One region of the Roseateles amylovorans genome, then DNA from elsewhere that is predicted to be linked to it. Evidence: predicted binding sites of a transcription regulator. Region 1 holds the regulator's gene; each other region holds the start of a gene.
What was found. The regulator LexA, encoded in region 1, represses DNA repair genes until DNA is damaged. The targets are predictions, from matches to a motif close to ACTGTATNNNNATACAGT.
Positions count from the first base shown of each region.

Region 1 (2,203 bases):
TGAAACCCTGTCGATGCAAATCGACAGGGTTTTTTCTTTTGCGGTTTGGTTTTACATTCCGATCGCCCAAGGGTTTCGATGGTCGCCTGACGAGCGTGGGGCGAGGTCTGCACCATGGATATCTCATTCACCCTGAGATTGAGGCTGTTGCAGGAAACTGGTGGCTCGGCTTGGTGGCAGCGACGAATCCAGCCAGGTTTCCAGCTTGGAATTCCACCTCGGTTGACCGTCTTCACCCGATGGGTTGACCATGGGATTCAGGAGCCCATCGGCCAAGGGATTGGCCGCCGGATTGGCGAGGCGGTCGCCTCTAGATTGCAGCAGCACCAAATTCTGACTGCGTCGTTCAGACGAAGGGTTAGGCTGGGCCTGCGGCGACGGAGTTCGAAACCCCAGGCGTTGCAAGCCAGGGCTCGCCCACCCTCGCGCTCAAACGTCAGGATATTGCGCTTTGCGCACAGCGGTATAACTCCACCAATCCCGCGCCGGACCGCCATTCATGAAATCAACGGCGGCCATGAGCGTATCCAGCACGCACGGATCGTGACGTTGCCCCGTGAGTTTGCACAGGCGCTGGTAGAGCGCAAAGGCATCGGCGCCGACCAGGTCGACCGGCAAGCGAATCCCCAACACCTCGAAGTCCGCCACCATGGCAGGACCGATGTTGGGAATCTGGCGCAAGTGTCGGCACTCTGCCGCCGATGCCGCTTTGCTGCTGCTGCGGGCGACCCTCGTTGCTGGACTGGACGTCATCGTCTTTCATCTCCGCATTGGCTTGAGCCGCACTTTGAGCGTCGACCTTTAAGCGTCCGCCGTCACCCGTCGGCCTTTTGGTATGGACCTTTATGCGCCGACCGTTACGCGCCGACCGTTACGCGTCGACGATTACGCGTCGACGGTTTCGCGTCGACGGTTTCGCCTCAATGGAATCCAGCCCGGATCAGTCCGACGGCCAGGCCTTCCAAGGCGAAGCTCTCATCGCCGGCCGGCACGTCGATGGGCTGGAAGTCGGGATTCTCCGGCAGCAGACGAATGCCGCCCGCATGCCGCTGGAAGCGTTTCACGGTGACTTCGTCGCCAATACGGGCCACCACCACCTGGCCGTTGCGCGCCTCGCTGGTTTTCTGGACTGCGAGCAGGTCGCCATCCATGATGCCGATGTCCTTCATGCTCATGCCTTTGACCCGCAGCAGGAAGTCCGGCGTGCGGGAGAAGACCGAGGGATCGACGCTATAGTGCTGCTCCACATGTTCCTCAGCGAGGATGGGCGAGCCGGCAGCGACCCGACCCACCAGCGGCAGCGTGAGTTGCGCGAGGTTGGGAATCGGCAACGCAAACTGGCGGTGCTCGCGGGCTTGATTCACTTCGCGTAGCGTCGGTGTGGGCAAGCGGATACCGCGTGCGGTGCCGCCCAGCAATTCGATCACGCCTTTTCGCGCCAGCGCTTGCAGGTGTTCCTCTGCGGCATTGGCGGAGCGAAAACCCAGCTCGGTCGCGATTTCCGCGCGAGTGGGTGGCGAGCCGGTGCGCTCGATGCTGCGCCGGACCAGGTCGAAAATCTGTTGTTGGCGGGCGGTGAGTTTCGGGGGTGTATCCACGTGCGCAGCCTTTGGTGGTCAGGGGTCATGGATGGAAATGCCTTTGCTCTGTCACCTGTGCCGCAGCGCTGGTCAAAGCAGTGATGCATCTGCATGAGGCAGGGACATCAGGTGGCAGTAGGCAAGGCAGCCGGAAGTTCGCTGATGGCCTGAGTATCCATCCAGTGATCTGTATTTTTATCCAGGAGACGCTGAATTGCAAAGCGCCGCGCAAAAGATTGTGATCATCGGGACCGGGGGCACCATCGCTGGTGCCTCGGGGAGTTCGACGGACAACGTCGGCTACAAGGCCGGCCAGCTCTCGGTGCAGTCGTTGGTGGCTGCCATTCCGGCGCTGGCCGATCAGCCTCTCGAGGCCGAGCAATTGGCTCAGCTCGACAGCAAGGACATGGATCACGCGACCTGGGCCCGGCTGGCGCGCAGTGTCGAGCGGCATCTGGCGCGCAGCGACGTGCGAGGGGTGGTCATCACCCACGGCACCGACACCCTGGAGGAGACCGCCTACCTGCTGCAGCGGGTGCTGGCACCCGGCAAGCCGGTGGTGCTGACAGCGGCGATGCGGCCGGCCACGGCTATTCAGGCCGACGGCCCACAGAACCTGCTCG
Region 1 covers NZ_CP104562.2:2,439,282-2,441,484, forward strand. Annotated here, with positions in the region: gene N4261_RS10380 (helix-hairpin-helix domain-containing protein) at 430-753, opposite strand; gene lexA (transcriptional repressor LexA) at 921-1,598, opposite strand; gene N4261_RS10390 (asparaginase) at 1,795-2,203, shown strand, end outside.

Region 2 (2,203 bases), 2.1 Mb from region 1:
CGGTGGCGATCAATGAAGGCCTGCCGGTCATCATCTACTCGATGGAAATGGGCGCGGCGCAGCTGGCGTTGCGGATGGTCGGCTCGATCGGTCGCATCGATCAGAGCAACCTGCGCACGGGGCGCCTCAAGGACGATGAATGGGGCCGCCTGGCCGAAGCGGTGGACAAGCTCGGCAATGCGCCGATCTACATCGACGAGAGTCCCGGCCTGTCCCCCAGCGAAGTGCGGGCGCGGGCGCGGCGGCAGGCGCGCATTTCGGGCCAGATCGGGCTGATCATCATCGACTACCTGCAGCTGATGAGCGGCAACGGCGGTGGCAGCGAAGAGAACCGCGCGACCGTCGTGGGCGAAATTTCCCGCGGATTGAAGGCGCTGGCCAAGGAGCTGCGCTGCCCGGTGATTGCGCTGTCGCAGCTCAACCGCTCGGTCGAAACCCGTCCGGACAAGCGCCCGATGATGTCCGACCTGCGCGAGTCCGGTGCCATCGAACAGGATGCGGACATCATCATGTTCATCTACCGTGACGAGTACTACACCAAGGACGAGTGCAAGGAGCCGGGTGTGGCGGAGATCATCATCGCCAAGCAGCGTAACGGCCCGGTAGGCACGGTGAAGCTGGCCTTCGCGCGGCACAACACCAAGTTCGAAAACCTCGCACCCGGCTACGTCAGCCCGGGCGGCGACGAGTACTGATCCGCGTCGGCTGCCACAGCCCGCAGCTGCAGCTGCAGCCGCATACGCATACGCATACGCAGCTGCTGCTGCAGCCGTGTGACTGCGGTTATCTGCCTCTGCGGAGGCGCCAATGAGCGGTGCTCCAGACGGCGGATCTCTGTTCCGACGTCCCGCGCACCGCACTGGCAGATCGGCGCGCGCAAAAAGCACTGGCGGTTCGATGCAATGCTGTATAAATTCACAGCATGCCTCGCGACACCCGCATTGCCACCTCCCCGCTGTACCTTCAGGCTGAGGCCCTCAAGGGGCGCGGCAGCGCATGGGCCATTCCTCACCGATTCGATACCCAGGAACGCGAGCAATACGACGACGGCTGGGGCACGCTGGACCAGCAGGCCAGCGAGCAGCATCTCCCGCCGCAGACGGAGATCATCGAGGAACAGGCCAAGCGCATCGTCAGCGGCAACCAGTCGCCCGACATCGGTTTTGACTTTTCGATCAATCCGTATCGGGGCTGCGAGCATGGCTGCATCTACTGCTTCGCCCGGCCGACCCACAGCTACCTCAACATGTCGCCCGGGCTGGATTTCGAGACCCGCATCATCGCCAAGGTGAATGCGGCCGAGCGGCTGCGCGAAACGCTGGCCTCACCGGCCTACCAACCGAGCTATCTGGTGCTGGGCACCGCCACCGACGCCTACCAGCCGATCGAGCGCAAGCTCGGCATCACCCGCGCGGTGGTGGAAGTGTTGACCGAGGCCCGGCATCCGTTCTCGCTGGTCACCAAATCCAGTGGCGTGGAGCGCGACCTGGATCTGATCGTGCCGATGGCGCAGCGCCATCAGGTCTCGGTCTATCTGTCGGTGACCTCGCTCGATCCGGAACTGTCCCGTCGGCTCGAGCCGCGGGCGGCCTCACCGCAGCGGCGTCTGCGGACCATCCGCACCCTGGCGGAGGCCGGTGTGCCGGTCGGCGTGAGCGTCTCGCCCATCATCCCGTTCCTCAACGAACCCGAGCTCGAACGCATTCTCGAAGCTGCCGCAGAAGCCGGCGCGACGCGCGCCTTCAGCATCCCGCTGCGCCTGCCGTGGGAGGTGGCTCCGCTGTTCAAGGACTGGTTGGCCCAGCATGAGCCCGCCAAAGCGGCTCGCATCATGGCCCGGCTGCACGACATGCGTGGCGGCAAGGACAACGACCCGCGTTTCGGCTCGCGCTTCACCGGTGAGGGCATCTGGGCCGAACTGCTGCAGCAGCGCATGCGCAAGGCGACCCAGCGGCTGGGCTTGGGCCGGCAGCGGCATGAGTTCGACTTCAGCGAGTTCCGCCGGCCGTCGAAGGTGGTGGGGCAGCAGTCGCTGTTCTGATCCGGTCCGCGTTGTGGAGCGCATGGCCCAATCGCCGGGCAGGGCGGTGAGGCGCGTGGCTCACTGAGGCGTTGCCGGCGCAGCGGCCTCGATGCGTGACTGCCGGCAGGCGGCCACCCAGTCCCAGTCCTTGCGATAGAGCGCGGTCTGCACACCGCTCAG
Region 2 covers NZ_CP104562.2:4,501,749-4,503,951, reverse strand. Annotated here, with positions in the region: gene dnaB (replicative DNA helicase) at 1-695, shown strand, start outside; gene N4261_RS18640 (PA0069 family radical SAM protein) at 923-2,041, shown strand; gene N4261_RS18635 (phosphoethanolamine transferase) at 2,102-2,203, opposite strand, start outside.
Region 2: a site for LexA is predicted at 905-922, ahead of N4261_RS18640 (PA0069 family radical SAM protein). Genes of this name have one in related genera too.

Region 3 (2,203 bases), 2.7 Mb from region 1:
GGCGATCCTGGCGTGACCGAAAGACGTCTCGCGCCCGGGGCACGTTGGCCGATCAGTTGGCCGATCAGTCCTTGGCGGCTTCCGAGGCCCCCAACAGCGGAATGCCCAGCGATTCGCGGATCTTGTTCTCGATCTCGACCGCCACGTCCGGGTTCTCACGCAGGAACTCCCGCGCGTTGTCCTTGCCCTGGCCAATCTTCTCGCCGCTGTAGGCGTACCACGCACCGGCCTTGTCGACGATCTTGTTGACCACGCCCATGTCGATGATCTCGCCCTCGCGGCTGATGCCTTCGCCGTAGAGGATGTCGAACTCGGCGGTCTTGAATGGAGGCGCCACCTTGTTCTTGACGACCTTGACCTTGGTCTCGGAGCCGATGACTTCTTCGCCCTTCTTGATCGAGCCGATGCGGCGGATGTCCAGGCGGACCGAGGCGTAGAACTTCAGCGCGTTGCCGCCGGTCGTCGTTTCGGGGGAACCGAACATGACGCCGATCTTCATCCGGATCTGGTTGATGAAGACCACCATGCAGTTGGTCTTCTTGATGGTCGCCGTCAGCTTGCGCAGCGCCTGGCTCATCAGGCGGGCCTGCAGACCGGGCAGCGCATCACCCATTTCGCCTTCGAGTTCGGCCTTGGGCGTCAGCGCCGCGACCGAGTCGATCACGATCAGGTCCACCGAGCCGGAGCGCACCAGCGCATCCACGATCTCCAGCGCCTGTTCACCGGTGTCAGGCTGGCTGATCAGCAGCTCTTGCAGGTTGACGCCCAGCTTTTGGGCGTACTGGGCGTCCAATGCGTGTTCGGCATCGATGAAGGCGCAGACGCCTTGCAGCTTCTGCATCTGTGCAATGACCTGCAAGGTCAGCGTGGTCTTGCCCGACGATTCCGGACCGTAGATCTCGACCACCCGGCCGCGCGGCAGGCCGCCGACGCCCAATGCGATGTCCAGGCCCAGCGAACCGGTGGAGACCACCTGGATGTCCTCGATCTTCTCGCCTTCGCCCAGGCGCATGATGGAGCCCTTGCCGAATTGCTTTTCGATCTGGGCAAGAGCGGCCTGCAAGGCCTTGGCTTTTTCGGGGTTGGCGGATTTGACGGGGGCGTCCATGAAGATTCTCCAGTAGGGCTGCGCAGGATTATGGCGCAATCTGTATATCTGTACAGTGGTTCAGCGACCACGCCTTGCTGAGCGCGACCGTTGAAACGCATCGTAGGGAGAGGGTGGCTCACAGGATGAGCCAGATTTTCAACATCCGGCGAGACCTGACCCTCGGGTCCAAACCCGGGAAGACGACCCGGCGCCAGCCGGCATGGCCAGCCGGAGAGGCCGTGGATCGCGCGCCGTATCGATGGTTTCGGGCACACAGCGGCCGCGAGTGCGAGGCCGAGCGTCCCTAGAATGCCTTCACAACAAGAGGGGACAAGACATGCGCATCCTGATCGCCGAAGACGACCAAGTGCTGGCCGATGGATTGCTGCGCACCCTGCGCGCATCAGGCTGCGCCGTGGACCAGGTGGGCAGCGGCAGCGAGGCGGACGCCGCCCTCGCCTCTCATGAGTTCGATCTGCTGATCCTGGATCTCGGTCTGCCGCGCATGCATGGACTGGAAGTGCTGCGCCGATTGCGGGCGCGGGGCTCGGCCCTGCCGGTGCTCATCCTCACCGCGGCGGACAGCATCGAAGAGCGGGTCAAGGGACTGGATCTGGGCGCCGACGACTACATGGCCAAGCCGTTCTCGCTGCAGGAACTGGAAGCCCGCGTCCGAGCGCTGACCCGCCGCGGGCTGGGCACCGCCTCCAGCCTCATCAAGCACGGCCCGCTCACCTTCGACGCCACCGGCCGCGTGGCCTACATCCATGAGCAGATGATCGAGCTCTCCGCCCGGGAGCTGTCGCTGCTGGAAGTGCTGCTGCAGCGGGCCGGAAGACTGGTCAGCAAGGATCAGTTGGTCGAACGCCTGTGCGAATGGGGTGAGGAAGTCAGCAACAACGCCATCGAGGTCTACATCCACCGCCTGCGCAAGAAGATCGAGCAGGGGCCGATCCGCATCGCGACAGTCCGCGGCCTGGGTTACTGCCTTGAAAAGATCCCGGGCTGACCGGCGGCGGCCGCCCTCGAGTTCGCCGCCCGAATGGGGGTGGCGATCACGATCCGACCTGCGACGCGGCCGGGCGAAGCACGCGCTGAGGGGGACAGGCGCCA
Region 3 covers NZ_CP104562.2:6,070,774-6,072,976, forward strand. Annotated here, with positions in the region: gene recA (recombinase RecA) at 65-1,108, opposite strand; gene N4261_RS25125 (response regulator) at 1,428-2,099, shown strand.
Region 3: a site for LexA is predicted at 1,148-1,165, ahead of recA (recombinase RecA). Genes of this name have one in related genera too.